Regions from separate parts of the Colwellia sp. KS18-150 genome, predicted to be linked through region 1. Evidence: predicted binding sites of a transcription regulator. Region 1 holds the regulator's gene; each other region holds the start of a gene.
The links. The regulator sigma-54, encoded in region 1, starts transcription at its own class of promoters, with help from an activator protein. The targets are predictions, from matches to a motif close to GTTGGCACGNNNNTNGNNT.

Region 2: a site for sigma-54 is predicted at 1,722-1,740, ahead of glnK (P-II family nitrogen regulator). Genes of this name have one in related genera too.
Region 3: a site for sigma-54 is predicted at 1,949-1,967, ahead of flgB (flagellar basal body rod protein FlgB). Genes of this name have one in related genera too.
Region 4: a site for sigma-54 is predicted at 3,232-3,250, ahead of glnA (glutamate--ammonia ligase). Genes of this name have one in related genera too.

Annotation. Positions count from the first base shown of each region.
Region 1 covers NZ_BAAJMC010000001.1:549,745-554,253, reverse strand. The annotation lists gene lptB (LPS export ABC transporter ATP-binding protein) at 1-454, shown strand, start outside; gene AC27IF_RS02585 (RNA polymerase factor sigma-54) at 534-2,057, shown strand; gene hpf (ribosome hibernation promoting factor) at 2,083-2,370, shown strand; gene AC27IF_RS02575 (PTS sugar transporter subunit IIA) at 2,388-2,840, shown strand; gene rapZ (RNase adapter RapZ) at 3,016-3,873, shown strand; gene AC27IF_RS02565 (HPr family phosphocarrier protein) at 3,879-4,157, shown strand; gene mgtE (magnesium transporter) at 4,334-4,509, shown strand, end outside.
Region 2 covers NZ_BAAJMC010000002.1:274,601-279,109, reverse strand. The annotation lists gene ovoA (5-histidylcysteine sulfoxide synthase) at 1-1,516, shown strand, start outside; gene glnK (P-II family nitrogen regulator) at 1,784-2,122, shown strand; gene AC27IF_RS04540 (ammonium transporter) at 2,133-3,413, shown strand; gene AC27IF_RS04535 (glycoside hydrolase family 97 protein) at 3,646-4,509, shown strand, end outside.
Region 3 covers NZ_BAAJMC010000003.1:12,672-17,180, forward strand. The annotation lists gene flgE (flagellar hook protein FlgE) at 1-219, opposite strand, end outside; gene AC27IF_RS05575 (flagellar hook assembly protein FlgD) at 246-935, opposite strand; gene flgC (flagellar basal body rod protein FlgC) at 1,092-1,511, opposite strand; gene flgB (flagellar basal body rod protein FlgB) at 1,514-1,912, opposite strand; gene AC27IF_RS05590 (CheR family methyltransferase) at 2,127-2,957, opposite strand; gene AC27IF_RS05595 (chemotaxis protein) at 2,997-3,926, opposite strand; gene flgA (flagellar basal body P-ring formation chaperone FlgA) at 4,203-4,509, shown strand, end outside.
Region 4 covers NZ_BAAJMC010000011.1:52,677-57,185, forward strand. The annotation lists gene glnL (nitrogen regulation protein NR(II)) at 1-957, opposite strand, end outside; gene AC27IF_RS13535 (DUF4124 domain-containing protein) at 1,066-1,584, opposite strand; gene glnA (glutamate--ammonia ligase) at 1,760-3,166, opposite strand; gene typA (translational GTPase TypA) at 3,588-4,509, shown strand, end outside.

The DNA of each region.
Region 1 (4,509 bases):
AAAACTGACGGTTACTGAAAACATCATGGCTATTTTACAAACTCGTAAACACCTTGATGAAGGTCAAAAACAAGAAAAGCTTGAACACTTGCTCGAAGAATTTAATATTTGCCATATCAAAGATAATTTAGGCATGAGTTTATCAGGCGGCGAAAGAAGAAGAGTCGAAATAGCGCGTGCGCTAGCTGCTGAACCACAATTTATTTTATTAGACGAACCTTTTGCTGGCGTTGATCCTATTTCAGTAGGGGATATAAAAAAGATCATTATTCATCTTAAAGAACGTGGCATAGGTATCTTAATTACTGATCATAATGTCAGAGAAACCTTGGATGTTTGTGAGCATGCTTATATAGTTAGCCATGGTGAAATTATTGCTCAAGGTGATGCGGATCAAATTCTAGCGAATCAAAAAGTAAGAGATGTATACCTTGGTGAGCAATTCACGCTATAGTAACTAATGTACTTAGCAAATTAAGCTATAATCCAAAGTAAATAATATAAACAAAAAAACAGGATAAGATCAAAACTAAATGCGTCCATCACTGCAGCTCCGAATAGGACAACAACTTACCATGACGCCGCAACTGCAACAAGCGATCAAGCTTTTGCAGCTCTCGACGTTAGAACTTCAGCAAGAAATTCAAGAAGTCCTTGAAAGTAATCCGCTGTTAGAAGTTAATGAAAATACTCCTAGCGACACTAACGAAAATAGTGACAGTAATAATGAAAAGCTAGAAGAAGCGTTTTCATCAACAACGGATAACACTGAACAGGCGACTGTTGAAGGCAGCGAAGATGCCAGTGCAACTATTGACGAGATAACTACCACGGAAGCTTTAGCGCAAAATGATATTCCAGAAGAATTAAATATCGATACCACTTGGGAAGAAAGTTATAGTGCGGGAACATCCAATACCGGCGCAGTGAGTAGCCCTTCTGAAGATTATACATATCAAGGTGAAACGACTGATTCCATTCAAGATCACTTATTATGGCAAATGGAATTAACCCCTTTTACAGATACTGATAGAGCCGTAGCTATTGCGATTATTGAAGCGGTTGATGATGCTGGTTACTTAACCGTTTCTTGTGATGATATCTTAGAGAGTGTAGGTATTGAAGGGCTAGAGCTAGATGAAGTAGAAGCTGTATTAAAACGTATTAATGTTTTTGACCCTATAGGTGTAGCTGCCCAATCTATCGCAGATTGTCTTACCATTCAATTAAATCAATTTGATGACGATACCCCTTACCTAAAAGAAAGTAAGCACATCATTAGTGAGCATATTAACTTACTGGGTAATCGAGACTACCGCCAATTAATGCGTAAAACCAAACTTAAAGAAGATCAACTTCGAGAAGTGATGCGTTTAATTCAAACGTTAAACCCTCGTCCTGGTGATGCCGTCGTTCAAGGTGATGATCAATACGTTATTCCTGATGTTTCTGTAGAGAAAAAAAATGGTCGTTGGATAGTCGAGTTAAATCCTGATACTGCACCAAAATTGTCGATTAATCAGCAATATGCCGCCATGACCAAAACGACAAAATCATCAAGTGATGATGGGCAGTTCATTCGCTCAAATTTACAAGAAGCTAAATGGTTTATAAAAAGTTTAGAGTCACGTAATGACACTTTATTAAAAGTCTCGAATTGTATTGTACAGCGTCAACAAGGCTTTTTAGAACATGGTGCAGAAGCAATGCGCCCCATGGTACTAAACGATATAGCCGAAGCGGTAGATATGCATGAATCAACTATTTCTAGAGTAACCACTCAGAAGTACATGCACACCCCAAGAGGTATTTTTGAATTAAAATATTTCTTTTCAAGTCATGTGAGTACTGAGAATGGTGGTGAATGTTCATCAACTGCCATACGTTCACTCATTAAAAAGCTCATTTTGGCGGAAACACCTGCTAAACCGCTAAGTGATAGTAAGATGGCTGATTTATTAGCCGAGCAGGGAATTAATGTAGCCAGACGTACTATAGCCAAATATCGAGAATCATTGTCTATTCCACCGTCTAACCAACGTAAAAGTTTATTGTAAATTTAACTTATTAAGGATCACGCTTATGCAAATTAACCTTACTGGCCACCATGTAGAAGTTACAGCCTCTTTACGCGAATATGTTAATACTAAGTTTGCTAAATTAGAGCGACATTTTGATCACATAAACAACGTTTACGTTGTTCTTACCGTAGAAAAGTTAAACCAAAAAGCAGAAGCAACAGTGCATTTAAATGGCAGCGAAGTTCATGCTTCAGCCGTTAACACTGATATGTATGCTTCAATCGATACTTTAGTTGATAAATTAGATCGTCAAGTACTCAAATATAAAGGCAAAATTGCCAATCATTAAACTTCGTTCAACCTATTATGACTTTACAAGATATCTTAACACTGGACTGCACAGCTTGTGCAGTTCCAGCTAGCAGTAAAAAACGCATTCTAGAAACATTGTGTCAGCTTGCCGCCCATGAATTAGGTGAGAGTGACAGTACTATTTTATTAGACAGCTTACTTAATCGAGAAAAGATGGGCAGTACTGGTATTGGTAATGGTATTGCTATTCCTCATGGTAAATTAAAGAATTCAGATAAAGCCGTTGCGGTATTATTGACGACAGAAAAAGCCATAGAATTCGATGCTATAGATAACAAACCTGTCGATATCTTTATTTGTCTTTTTGTACCTCAAGACAGTACCCAAGCGCATTTAGAAACTTTGCAGAGTATTGCTAAATTATTTAGTGAGCGAAAAACTGCGAAACAAGTGAGAAAGTGTATCAATAAGCAAACATTATTTAACTTAATTCAGCAGGCACATTAATTTACCAGCACATAATTATCATTTGGTAAATATTATTGAAACAGCACTTAAGTGATTGTAATAATAAAAAATTATCATTAGAACCTAATTTAATATACACATAAGATTGCAGATCAAAGGTAACGAGTTGCTTGTACTTCTCAATACTAATATCTAGTAACTCGAGACATCACCTATGAAACTTATAATTGTTAGTGGCCGCTCAGGCTCAGGTAAATCTGTAGCTTTAAGAGTATTGGAAGATTTAGGCTATTATTGCGTTGACAACATCCCTATTAATTTATTGCCAGCATTAACTCATACCGTGATAAACGATTATGAAACCGTTGCTGTGAGTCTAGATGTACGTAACTTACCTAATGATCCTAAAGATATCCCTGATATTATTAACTATTTACCTAATGCGGTAGAAGTCACCACTTTATTTTTAGATGCCGATGATAAAGATCTCACAAGACGCTTTAGTGAAACTCGTCGATTACATCCATTAATAAAAGAAAATATTCCGTTAGATCAGGCGATTGCCTTAGAAAAGAAACTATTATCTCCTATTTCTACTCGTGCTGATTTATACATAAACACTAGTCAACTGAGTCCACATCAATTAGCCGATTTAGTGAGAGAAAGAATTCTAGGCAAGAAAACCGGTGCCATGGTGCTAGTATTTGAATCTTTCGGGTTTAAGCATGGCATCCCAGCTGATGCCGATTATGTTTTTGATGCCCGTTTTTTACCTAACCCTTTTTGGGAAAAAGAGTTAAAAGCCCATACAGGCTTAGAGCAGCCAGTAAAAGACTTTCTTGCTAGCCAACCTATAGTGACAAAATTTATTTGGCAAATTAACAGTTTCATGATGACTTGGTTACCACATTTAGAGCGCAATAATCGTAGCTATGTCACCATAGCAATAGGCTGTACAGGTGGAAAACACAGATCAGTTTATATTGCAGAGCTACTGGCCAGTAACTTTAGAAAAGAACAAAAAGATGTACAAACTCACCATAGAGATATAGAAAAAAGTAAGAGTAGCTAACACTTATGAGTAACATTATATCTAAAGAATTAACCATCATAAACAAGCTAGGATTGCACGCACGTGCCGCCACTAAGCTAGCTCAGTTATGCCAAAACTTCACTGCTCAAATATCCCTTGAATTAGAAGGTAAAAGTGCTGATGCTAATAGCATTATGGCCATTATGCTACTTGCTGGTGGCCAAGGAAAAATCGTTAAGGTAACTGCCCAAGGTCAAGATGCTGAGCAAGCGTTAACTGCGATTAGCCAGTTGATTTGTGACAAGTTTGATGAATCAGAGTAAAGTGCAGTTTTTTGAATTAAATTACACACGACAATATCTTTATAAATATATAAAAAAGCTGATAAAACCACTAAGTTGCGATAAACTTATCTTGTCATAGCAATTGGGTTAACATTTAATTGCTAGTGAACATCTGCAAAACTTTTCTCGAATAATAACCAATAGATTAAACCGTTATGTCAGAGCTAACAGAGCAAGAAGATATACAACAAAGACTCCACCAAGTTAATGAAGCTCTTGGTGATGGTATGTTTGTTTATGTTCGAAAACTTCTACAAGAGTTACCAGCATACGATTTAGCATTAATTCTCGAATCTTCCCCTGCCAAAAACCGTCTTGTTTTATGGCAACT
Region 2 (4,509 bases), on a different contig from region 1:
GAATGATTGTACTTTTGGTTGGGATAATGAATATGGTTTTGATGAAATTGATCTAAATACTTTTTCAGCCAGTAAGTATTTAGTGTCGAATCAAGAATATTTAGCTTTTGTTAAAGATGGCGGTTATCAAAGTAGGGAGTTATGGACTAAAGAAGGTCAGCAATGGCTAACGTTTTCTCAAGCGACTATGCCGCGATTTTGGCTTGAAAAATTAAATTGTGCTGGAGAAAAAAGCTATTATCAGCGTAACTTTCTTAATGAGATCCCATTACCACTAAACTGGCCAGTAGAAGTAAATTACCTTGAGGCGAAAGCGTTTTGTAATTGGAAAAACAATAGCCAAGTCGATGCTAATATTCGACTACCTACCGAAGGTGAGTGGTTATGTTTGCGTGAGCAAGTGCCGGGAGATTTAGCTAATTGGCAAAAGATACCCGGTAATGTCAATTTATCTCAGTATGCATCCTCATGTCCTGTTGACCTATTTGAGCAAGGAAATGGGTTTTTCGATATTGTAGGTAATGTTTGGCAGTGGACAGAGTCAAGCATTGATGGCTTTCAAGGTTTCAATGTACACCCACTGTATGATGACTTTTCGACCCCTACTTTTGATGGTAAACATAACCTGATTAAAGGAGGCTCTTGGTGTTCGACAGGCAATGAAGCGATAAAGCATTCTCGTTTTGCCTTTAGACGTCACTTTTTTCAACATGCTGGATTTCGATACGTAAGTAGCCCATCCTCAGAAATACCTAACTTAGCGCCTAATTATTATGAAACTAATATTGATATTTGCCGTCAGCTACATGCTCACTATGGCGCGGCTAGATCGGCAATGCCTTTGGCGGCTAAAAATTACAGTCAGCAAATTGCTGAGCATGCGTTAGCTTGTATTGATAAGTATCAACTCAACAAACAGAAATGCCTCGATATTGGTTGTAGTGTTGGTCGAGCGAGCTTTATTTTGGCGCAACATTTTGATTGTGTTGATGCCGTTGATTTTTCTGCCGGTTATATTCAACATGGCGTAAATCTTCAGCAAGGAAAATCAGTTCGTTATACACTTGAAAACGAAGGCGATATAGTTGATTTTCATGAAGTTAAACTTAGCGAATTAAAGCTCCCTAACCTTAATAATATTAAGTTTAGTCAAGGGGATGTTTGTAATTTAAAAAGTATATTTACCGGTTATGATCTTATTGTTGCACAGCATATTTTAGAACAAAGTTATGATCCACACTTGTTCCTACAAACGATACATCAACGACTAAATGCTGGCGGACTACTGATTATCGTATCAAATTATAATTTTGGTGAAAAACAAAATGCGAATCCTAGCAGGCTAGGGGGCATTAAAATAAACGGTGAGAATGTTACTGGTTTTGATGGTTTATCAACTATGTTAACACCTTATTTTAAACTGATATCACAACATCAGTTAACGCGCGCTTTAAAAATTAATCGTCGCAACTTTGACTTATCTTTTCCACATTTGACTGTTTGGCAATTGCGATAGTTGATACATTCAGTTTTTAGCCCCTTTTAATTCATAGCAAGTCAATGAACACTGTGTCGTTACTTCTAGAATTACTTATCGAAGAGTCATTTAGATATGCACCAAATCATCTCGCACGCGCTTTAGGATGTGCTATTTTGGTGCACAAATGCTATTCATATTAATTATACCCTCTATAACACATTGAAAAATAGTTGTTAATTATATTGGCACATGATTTGTACTATAGATGTCAGTAATTCAAAATAACTATAAAAAGAGGTCCACATGAAGATAGTTAACGCAATCATTAAACCATTTAAACTTGATGATGTACGTGAAGCCATTTCTGAAATTGGTGTTGAAGGTATCACAGTTAGTGAAGTAAAAGGGTTTGGTCGTCAAAAAGGTCACACTGAGTTGTATCGTGGTGCTGAGTATCAAGTAGACTTTTTACCAAAAGTTAAATTAGAAATCGCCGTAAACGACGATATCGTAGAACGTTTAGTCGAAACGATTACTAAAGCTGCTTATACAGGCAAAATTGGTGACGGTAAGATTTTTGTTTATAACCTTGAACAAGCCGTACGTATTCGTACTGGCGAGTCAGATTCAGAAGCTTTATAGGAGATAGACAATGGAACAAAATATTTTTCAACTTCAATATGCAATGGATACGTTCTACTTCCTAGTTTGTGGTGCGTTAGTTATGTGGATGGCAGCAGGCTTCTCAATGTTAGAAGCGGGTCTTGTTCGTGCTAAAAACACCACAGAAATTTTGACTAAAAACGTCGCGTTATATGCAATTGCTTGTATCATGTACTTAGTCGTTGGCTATGACATCATGTACGGTGGTGGTGTTTTCTTAGACGGTATCGCACTTGATGGCGCTGCTGATGCTGATGCACTAGTTGGTGCTGTATTAGCTGAGTCTGCTGAAGCCGGTTTTGGCGGTGGTGCAGTATACTCAAATGCTTCTGACTTTTTCTTCCAAGTAGTATTTGTTGCTACAGCAATGTCTATTGTTTCAGGTGCCGTTGCTGAGCGTATGAAATTATGGGCTTTCTTAGCGTTCACAGTTGTATTAACAGGCTTTATCTATCCGATGGAAGGTGCTTGGACGTGGAATGGCGATTCAGTTTTCGGTCTTTATACGTTAGGCGACCTTGGTTTCTCTGATTTTGCCGGCTCTGGTATTGTACATATGGCGGGTGCTTCTGCTGCATTAGCAGGTGTATTATTACTAGGTGCTCGTAAAGGTAAATATACTCAAGACGGTAAAGTAAATGCTATCCCAGGCGCTAACTTACCTATGGCTACCTTAGGTACATTCATTTTATGGATGGGTTGGTTTGGTTTTAACGGTGGTTCTGTATTGAAACTTGCCGATGTAAACAGTGCTAACTCAGTTGCAATGGTGTTTTTAAACACTAACGCAGCAGCAGCTGCTGGTGCAATTTCAGCGCTAATTTTTGCTAAAATCTTATTTAAGAAAGCTGATTTAACAATGACCTTAAATGGTGCATTAGCTGGTCTTGTTGCTATCACTGCTGAGCCATCAACTCCTTCACCATTACAAGCTACTATTTTTGGTGCTATTGCAGGTGTGATTGTTGTACTTTCTATCTTAGCGTTAGATAAAGTTAAGATTGATGATCCAGTAGGTGCTATCTCAGTTCACGGTGTAGTTGGTTTATTTGGCCTACTTATCGTACCTATTACTAATTCAGGTTCAACATTTAGTGGTCAGCTAATTGGCGCAGCAACTATCTTTGTTTGGGTATTCTGTACTAGTTTTGTAGTATGGTTTGCACTGAAGAAAATCATCGGTATTCGCGTAAGTGAAGAAGAAGAGTACGAAGGTGTTGATAAAGCTGATTGTGGTATGGAAGCTTACCCAGAATTCACAAGAGGTTAATAACTCCTTAAGTTAGTGGCTTCGTTAAGTCGAATTCACTAACTAACTCAAGAGTTAAAATAAAAAGCAGCTTATAGCTGCTTTTTTTGTGCCTGAAATTGGAGTACTTAAATTAACGAATCATTAAATATTGTGACAATTTTTTGTTGTGAATACGTATGTAAGACCATGATAATTTACTCAAAATCGGTATGCTAATTTCTATGAATTTTAATTTTACAATTAGGCAGCCATGAAAAACCCATTAATACTTCTATTATTGTCGCTATTACCGTTCAATTTACTCGCTAAAACAGTGCAAGTTAGTTCACCTGATGGTGAGATAAATTTAACGGTTAATGATGACGATGCTCAGCCAAGCTACCAAATAGATTTTGCTCAACAGGAAATTATTGCACCTTCCCAACTTGGTATGGAATTTAAAGACACTCATAGCTTTGCTCAAGGCTTTATTATTGAAAAAGTTGTGAAAGCTAGTGCTGATGATACGTGGCAGTTACCTTGGGGGGAACGCAAACATGTACTAGACAAGCATAATGAAATTGCGGTTACGTTTACCGCCAAGCATAGTAGTAATAGTTACACGGTACGCTTTAGAGTGTTTAACGATGGTATCGGTTTTCGTTATGAAGTACCGAAACAGCCTGGCTTAGAAAACGAAGTCAACATTACTAATGAACTGACACAATTCTCATTAGCAGATGCTGAAGACGCAACGGCTTGGTGGATCCCTGCTCGTGGTTGGAATCGTTATGAATATACCTATAAAACCACTACTTTAGAAGATGTTGATAGAGTGCATACGCCATTTACTTTTAAATTAAAGTCTGGTGTACATTTAAGTATTCATGAAGCAGCTTTAGTTGATTATGCCGCGATGACACTCGATCAGCGCAGGCCGGGTTTATTTAAAGCCGATTTAACTCCTTGGTCTGATGGTATTTTGGTAAAAACTAGCGGGGATTTCAAAACACCTTGGCGTACCATTCAAATTAGTAAAGATGCGATAGGTTTACTTAACTCTGATTTAATTCTCAACCTAAATGAGCCAAATAAATTGGGTGATGTTTCTTGGGTCGAACCAGGTAAATATGTC
Region 3 (4,509 bases), on a different contig from region 1:
AATACTACCTTGAGAAAATTGCTGTGCAACATCAGCAGTAAGCACACCATCCCCTACTTTAGTTTTACCTGAAGCAAGTAGTGATGCTGCATAAACATCAACAAATTCAGCACGAGACTCTTTAAAGCCTGTGGTATTTACATTGGCGATGTTATTTGATGATACATCAAGATCTTTTTGCGCTGCGTTTAATCCGCTTAGTGCTATATTAAATGACATAATTTAACCCTCTTAAAAATTCTGTGTTAACCTTCTGAAACTTCAACAACATCGGATAATGCCATTGCGCTGCCACCATTAAGGTTTAATAAAATACTGCCATTAGCACCTGCTAATGTGACACTGTCTACTTTTCGATAAGTCATGGCTTGTAATTCTGATGCTTGTCCGTCAACTAAACCTGCAACTCTAAACCGATATGCACCTGCTGGTGCCGCCTCTCCTTCAGAGTTTTGACCATTCCAAACAAAGGTGCCGCCTCCTGCTTGTAAATCTCCAACTGGTACGGTTTGAATAATTTCACCGGCAATATTCTCAACATAAATATTAACGTTACTAGCACTAACATCCGTGACAATTTTACCTTTTACATCTTCACCTTCATTCATCCCAAACACATTATCTTCTACCAGTACACTTCGGCCCACGAGTGAAGATGCTTGTAATGCTTGGCTTGAAGTCATTGAGCTTGCAAAATCGGTAAATGATTCATTTAACTGCTGAACACCATCTGTGGTTGAGAATGCTGTCATCTGAGAAATCATTTCGTTGTTATCTACAGGTTTTGTCGGATCTTGGTTTGCTAACTCTTTCGTTAACAGAGCAAAGAAATCCTCCTGAGTAAGCATGCCGTTATCATTTTCTTCGGCTACCTTGTATTCTTCTTGTTCCCAGCGAATGCCGTCTAAAAGACTACCGCCTGATACTGTTTCCATTATCTACTCCTAATTCCTGCTAGCCTAGCGCTGACTTAGTTCTAAGATTTTATTAAGCATATTCTTTGCACTTACTTTACAAAGAGCTGCTAACTGAACATTAGTTTGATACGAACGTGATGCTAAGCACACTGATTCATATAGTTCATCTGTCAATTACTTTTGTCCTAGCTGGATAGTTCTGTTTAGCATGTTTTTCGCTGACTCAGCTAACTGCACATTCGTTTGGTATGAACGAGATGCTGAGATCATATTGGTCATTTCTTCAATAACGTTTACATTGGGCTTATAAATAAAGCCTTCGCCATCAGCCATTGGGTGGTCTGGTGCATACTCAACATTGAGGGGCTTATTGCTCTCAACAATACCGAGTACTTGCACACCGGCATTACCTTCTTGTCCTGCGGCAGCTTCTTGCATAGCAGCGGCAAATACTGGATGGCGTGCACGGTAGGTTTGGTCAATACTTGAACTAACACTATCCGCGTTGGCAATATTACTGGCTGTGGTGTTTAAGCGTGTTGATTGCGCGCTCATGCCACTACCTGTGATATTAAATACGTTAAATAGACTCATAATTACCTACCTCCGCTGATGACTTTTTGCAGCGCTTTTATTTTACCGTTTAGAAATTGCACACTTGCTTGATACTCTAATGAGTTTTCTAAATACAAGTTTCGTTCCACTTGTACATCAACCGTATTACCATCACCTGTATCTGGTTGATTAGGAGTGCGAAAATCTACGTTATTATTTAATTCGGTACGAACATCAAAATGTTTACTGTTCGTTCGGCTCATGCCGTTTTGTTGTTGCAAGGTGGCTTGTTGCATGGCTTTTTGAAAGTCCATACCTTTGGCTTTATATCCAGGCGTGTCAGAATTAGCTATATTATTTGCTAATACCTCTGCACGTTCAGCGCGTAGTTGCATGCCTTGCGCATGTAACTCAAACCCTTTATCGAAACCTATAGCCATAAGATGCCACCATTGAATAAACCTTAACATCAAGGTATTCAATATTTATGCCAGATAAAGTGTCAAAGAAGATATTTGAAGGTAGTTATTGGAGGAAGTTTGTTGTTAATTGCGTTAACTCAAGGAGTAGTTAACGCTTTATAAAATAAGCTCACACCAGTTTATGGCTAAGATAGCGCATAAATTGTCGTTGCTAAAAAACACAAAAATGAAGTTATTTTTTTTGATAAACAATGCCAGGATTACACCTAAGCATATTAAAATCATTACTTAAACCAGAGAGTGATTCAGACGCTCCTAAAAATAAATAACCCGCTTTATTTAAGGTGCCATGAATTTGACCAATGATTTGCGTTTTTATTTCTGGCGAGAAATAAATGAGTACATTACGACAAAATACAATATCGAATCGCCCCATCAAACTATAGCTATTTAAAAGATTGAGAGGCCTGAAGCTAACCATTTTTTTCACTTCATCCTTAACCTTCAGCATGTCATTATCTCCTTGCTCAAAGAACTTATTTTTTCGCTCTTCTGATAAGCCTCTCGCTAACGCTAAAGAATCATAATGACCATACTTACAATGCTCTAGCATTGTGGTTGAAATATCAGTACCAATAACTTGCACACCTCGAGGAAAAGCTCCAGGATTTGCTTGTTGATATTCTAAGACTGACATTGCTATTGAATAAGGCTCTTGCCCTGAAGAGCTAGCCGCAGACCAAATTTTTACTGGTGTTCTTTGATCAGCAAAATCAGGTAACAGCTGTCTTTTGAGTAATTTAAAGGGATAATCATCACGAAACCAAAGTGTTTCATTAGTTGTCATCGCATCAATAACTGCCGCACGTAATTGTCGCTCTACAGGAGATAATGTACGGCTAACCAATTCACTTAATGACGCTATATCAAACTTATTCATCAGTGGTGCCAATCGACTTTTTACTAGGTACTGCTTATTTTCACCTAAGACGATGCCACATTGTTGCTCCAAAAATGTTCTAAATTGAAGGTAACTTCTATCGTCAAGTTGTCTTGCTGACACTATAAATTCTTCCCCTACACTATTCTTTTGATGGTGAATTTACGCTTCATAATTTAACCATTTCTTCACAGCCGTTGCTAATTCATCCGGATGAAATTTAGGGATAAAGTCTTCTGCGCCAACTTTTGCGACCATGGCATTATTAAATACACCACTTAATGAGGTATGCAGTATTATCGGCATTTTTGCCATTCGTTCATTACCTTTAACTTCGGCAGTTAGGGTATAGCCATCCATTTCAGGCATTTCAATATCTGACACCATTAGGGCAACTTTTTCAGTAATGCTATTTTCGCAAGTTGCTTCAATAGCCATAAGCTGCTCTAAGGCATCTTGGCCATTTTTCGCTAATGCCATTTTAATACCTAATGGCTCTAGTGCTCTCTTCACTTGGTTTCGAGCAACTGTTGAGTCATCAGCAATCATCACAATTCGCTCACCCAATTCAACGCCTACACCTTCATCAGCAACATCGTCGCTTAAATCAGTAGAAACTGGGTTTATCTCATTAAGAATTTTCTCAACATCTAAAATAGATACCATCTCGTTATCTATTTCAGTTACTGCCGTTAAATAACTAGACTTTCCTGCACCTTCAGGTGGTGGCATCATGTCCTTCCAACTGAGGGTAACGATACGTTCAACACCAGCTACTAAGAATCCTTGCACACTACGATTGTACTCTGCAATGATGATGAAAGAGTCTTTAGTTTGAGTAATTGCTGGCGCACCGATCGCTTTGCTTAAATCAATTACCGAGATAGTTTGCCCGCGAATATGAGCAACACCTTTTATAAAGGAGTCCTGCTTTGGTAAGGAGGTTAATCGAGGGCATTGTAAAACTTCTCTCACTTTAAAGACATTAATACCGAATCTCTGTCTACCCACTAATTTAAAAAGTAGTAACTCCAGTCTATTTTGTCCAACAAGCTGTGTTCGTTGGTTAACTGAATCTAATATACCTGCCATAAAAACCTCGTTTAAAATCAAAACTGCTTGCACTTCAACTTAAAAAGCATAAAGGCACAATTCTTGATTACTCTATTTAAGAGTCAATAATAAGTCGAAACGACTTGCCGATAGTGGCAATTAGCTTATCAAAAAGTCAAGTTATTACTAGATAAGTAATTAACAAGACTAGAATTATTAACTGCTTGTCACAATATTGACAGACTAACAACTATGCTGACTTAATTTAAGCATAGTCGAGTATTTGAATTTACCTAAAGATAAACAACAAAAACTATGCCTTATATAAAAGTTTTTTTATTTATATCGTACTTTATAGTACTAACACCTGCTTTTAGCTTTGCTAAGGCTTTTGACAGTGCATATCTTGAGACACTTGCTAAAGATTACCTTGAGAACAAAATAACACCACCACCCGGTGGAAAGTTAGCTATTAGCGTTAGTAAACTAGACTCAAGAATAATAATAAAACCCTGCCAACAAGCGCTTAAGGCAAATATACCTGAAAATCATAACGGTAGAAACGTAAATGTTAAAATAAGTTGCGATGATTCAACTCCTTGGAAAATATATATCCCAGCAA
Region 4 (4,509 bases), on a different contig from region 1:
GTTGGAGCGACCAGAAACCATAGGATAAAAAAGCGTATCTTGTATTTTATTAGGAATACCAGGTCCATTATCAATAATACTGATTTGAGCAGCCAACCGTATCCTTTGACCATTGATTGTTTTATTACTCGCAATACGTGTTTTTAACGTAATACTATTATCTGCGCCAATTGCTTGAATGGCATTATTAACAATATTTAAAACAGCTTGCTGTATTTTTTCGTGATCACATTCTATATTCGGGATGGAAGGATCATAGTCCCGTAGTAAGGTAATATTTTGCTCGTTAGAGTAACTCACTACTTGGTGTACTTTTTCAAGTACAGAATGAATATTATGCTCTTGAATTTGAGGTAATTGATTAGGGCCAAGTAAACGGTCGACTAGATTGGTTAGCCTATCTGCTTGTTCAATAATCATCGCGGTATATTCTTGCTGCTCGCTATTAAGTTCTTTATTTAACAGTTGTGCAGCACCTCGTAATCCACCTAATGGATTTTTAATTTCATGAGCTAAACCTTTAATTAAATCTCGAGCGGCAATCCATTGCTGTTGCTGAAATACTTCTGAGCTAATTTGTTTTTGCTGGTCTATTTGTTTGAACTCTAATAAGACATGAGGACTACGCTCAAACTCAACGGCAGAAGCTGTTATTTCTGCGGTAAAGCGATGACTTTCGCTGAATTCTATGACAATGTCACTGTCAGTAAATTCTTGGCCTGTTGAGAGTAGTTGTTTTAATCGTGCTTCATTGATCGAGGTATTGGAAAAAACGACATGAAAAGGACAGCCATACAGTTTATTCATACTTTTAATAAGTAGTGCTTCCGCTGCGGGATTTAAATAACATATATTCAACTTATCATCTAAGATCAGCACTGCAGTCACCAGTTGATTAGCCAATGTCTGTTGATATCTTAATTTAAGTTCTTGAGTATCTTCTCTGCTGTGCAACATAAAGCATCATACCTAAATAACTATCGCACTAATATGGTGCTACTGTTGATAGTATATTTGAAAAAAGATTTATCTGCAGCCAAAACGCCACTAAATAGCATGATTTAGTTAGTTTACTGAGGCTCTATGCATATAAAAGGTAATAGCCTTAGACAATGCAATTACCTTGCCTTTTTCATTGAGCAATTGCATTTTTATTTGATGTTCTCCACGGTCAATATTTCTAAGGGAAAACATGGTGTGGGTTTGCGCTTCTAAGTGAGGTTTATCATCCAATATAAGTTGGATTTTAAGTCCTCTTCTAAAAATTGGTTTGATGCTTCCGCTGATATAAACAGAGCCGGTGTTATCTCGAATAGTGGCATTGTCTTTGGGGTGGTTGATAACGACTTGGTAATCATCAGCGATCTTTTTCGTTTCTATATCTAAAACTTGAGTATCTAGGGTAGTAGAGGACTTAATGACATTACCGGGTTTAGTTTTTACCTCTTCTGCACCAGGTCTAGGCGTATCAGAATAAACTAGCTCACCTTTCTCGTTACGCCATACATATATCTTTGCTGTACTTGCGTTCACAGGAGTGGCAATTGATAGTGTTAACAATGTCAGCAATAAAGTTTTAATCATAGTCAATTAAGTATATCTCGTTCCTTTAGATACATCAAAGTGCGAACATAGGTAACTATAATCTATACAAAAAAGTACAGGTTTACCACTGAAAACTGTTTTTCTTTTGTTATTAATTTTAGTCACAAAAAAAGCTCACCGAAGTGAGCTTTTTATTTAATATAGTTACTGCGAATTAAACGCTGTAGTACATATCAAATTCTACTGGGTGAGTAGTTGAGTTTAATAATTCAACTTCTTCACGCTTAAGACCAATGTATGCATCGATCATATCGATATCCATAACACCACCGGCAGTTAAGAATTCGTTATCAGCTTCTAAAGAATCAAGCGCTTCTTCAAAAGAAGAACACACTTGAGGAATCGCTGCTGCTTCTTCTGCAGGAAGGTCGTATAAATCTTTATCCATTGCATCACCAGGGTGAATCTTGTTTTTGATTCCGTCTAGGCCAGCCATTAACATCGCAGTAAATGCTAAGTAAGGGTTTGCTGAAGGATCAGGGAAACGTACTTCGATACGTGTTGCTTTTGGCGTTGGTACAATTGGAATACGAATTGATGCGCTACGGTTACGTGCAGAATATGCAAGCATAACAGGTGCTTCGAAACCAGGAACAAGACGTTTGTATGAGTTAGTTGAAGCGTTAGTGAAAGCGTTTAATGCTTTAGCATGCTTGATGATACCACCGATATAGTAAAGTGCAGTTTCAGATAAACCACCATACTTATCACCAGAGAACAAGTTAACACCATCTTTAGCAAGTGATTGGTGAACGTGCATACCAGTACCGTTATCACCAACTAATGGCTTAGGCATGAAAGTCGCTGTTTTACCGTAAGCGTGTGCTACGTTATGAACAACATACTTGTAGATTTGAACTTCATCAGCTTTTTTAACCATGGTATTAAAGCGACAAGCAATTTCGTTTTGGCCACAAGTAGCAACTTCATGATGATGCGCTTCAACAACTAAGCCCATTTCTTCCATGACTAAACACATAGCTGAACGTAAATCTTGCGAAGAATCTACTGGAGATACTGGGAAGTAACCACCTTTAACACCAGGACGATGTCCCATGTTGCCTTCTTCATATTCAGTACCTGAATTCCAAACGGCTTCTTTATCATCAATCTTGTAGAAAGAACCGGCCATATCTGTGTGGAAACGTACGTCGTCAAAAACGAAGAACTCTGGCTCTGGACCAATTAATACAGTGTCAGCAATACCAGTCGAGCGCATGTACTCTTCAGCACGGTTAGCAACAGAACGAGGGTCACGGCTATAACCTTGCATAGTTGCAGGCTCAACAATGTCACAACGAAGGTTTAAAGTAACAGCTTCTGTGAACGGGTCTAATACTGCAGTAGAAGAGTCTGGCATTAAAACCATGTCAGATTCATTGATGCCTTTCCAGCCTTCAATAGATGAGCCATCAAACATTTTTCCATCTTCGAAGAAATCTTCGTCAATTTGGTGATGTGGAATTGAAACGTGTTGCTCTTTACCTTTTGAATCAGTAAAACGAAGATCAACAAATTTGACATCGTGTTCTTTAATTAAATCGAATACAGCTTGTGACATTTTTTATCTCCAGGGAGGTTTGTTGTAAAATTACTGTTAGTAAACACCAAGGTTGCAGTAAATAGAAGCCATCTTTATGCCAATAATAAAGCATTGATTTGCATGTGTTTAATATATGATAAAAAATACAATGCACTTTAATGGTGCGCTCTATGTTTATTGTGGTGCGTAAATTGTAAAACTGCTATCAACTATATCGTATTCTTTCTCTTTTGCCTGTAAAATTTTGCTTTATCTTTTGAATATTTGCAACTGCTTAATAATGCATCTGAGTTTAACTAAAAATAGCTAATAAAAAGATAAATGTTATCTTTTGAGGCTAATCTACTGTATAATTCGCGCCCAATTATAGCCTTAGTTATTTATATACTACTTTTTATTAGGTTTTTATATAAATGATAGTAACAGCGAGTAAAAGCCTGTGTTAGATAAATTACGTAACGTTGCAATTATTGCTCACGTTGACCACGGAAAAACCACCCTTGTAGATAAATTACTTGAGCAATCAGGCACCTTAGATGCTCGTGTAGGTCATGACGAACGAGTAATGGACTCGAATGATATCGAAAAAGAACGTGGTATCACAATTTTAGCGAAAAACACCGCTGTTAACTGGAACGATTACCGTGTAAATATCGTTGATACTCCAGGGCATGCCGATTTTGGTGGTGAAGTTGAGCGTGTAATGTCAATGGTTGACTCTGTGCTTTTGATTGTAGATGCACAAGAAGGGCCTATGCCGCAAACGCGTTTTGTTACACAGAAAGCTTTTGCTCAAGGTTTAAAGCCTATTTTGGTTATTAACAAAATTGATAAGCCGGGTTCTCGTCCTGATTGGGTTATGGATCAAGTATTTGAACTATTTGATAACCTTGGTGCTACTGATGAACAACTAGATTTTAAAGTAGTATATGCATCAGCAATTAATGGTTGGGCATCTCTAGAAGAGGGTGAAGTTGGCTCAGATATGACGCCTTTATTTGATACTATCGTTAATGAAGTACCTTCGCCTGATGCAGATCCTGAGGGCTCATTTCAAATGCAAATTTCGCAGCTTGATTACAGCTCATACCTTGGTGTAATTGGTGTTGGCCGAATTACTCGTGGTAGTGTTAAGCCTAATCAACAAGTGACTGTTAAATGTGCAGCAGGTAATATTCACAATGGTAAAGTAGGTAAGGTATTCGGCTATTTAGGCCTTGATCGTCACGAAACCGATATTGCTCATGCAGGTGATATTATCGCTATTACTGGTTTAGGTGAGTTGAAAATATCTGACACTATCTGTTGTCCTAATGAAGTAGAAAGTTTACCAGCATTATCTATCGACGAGCCAACGATTA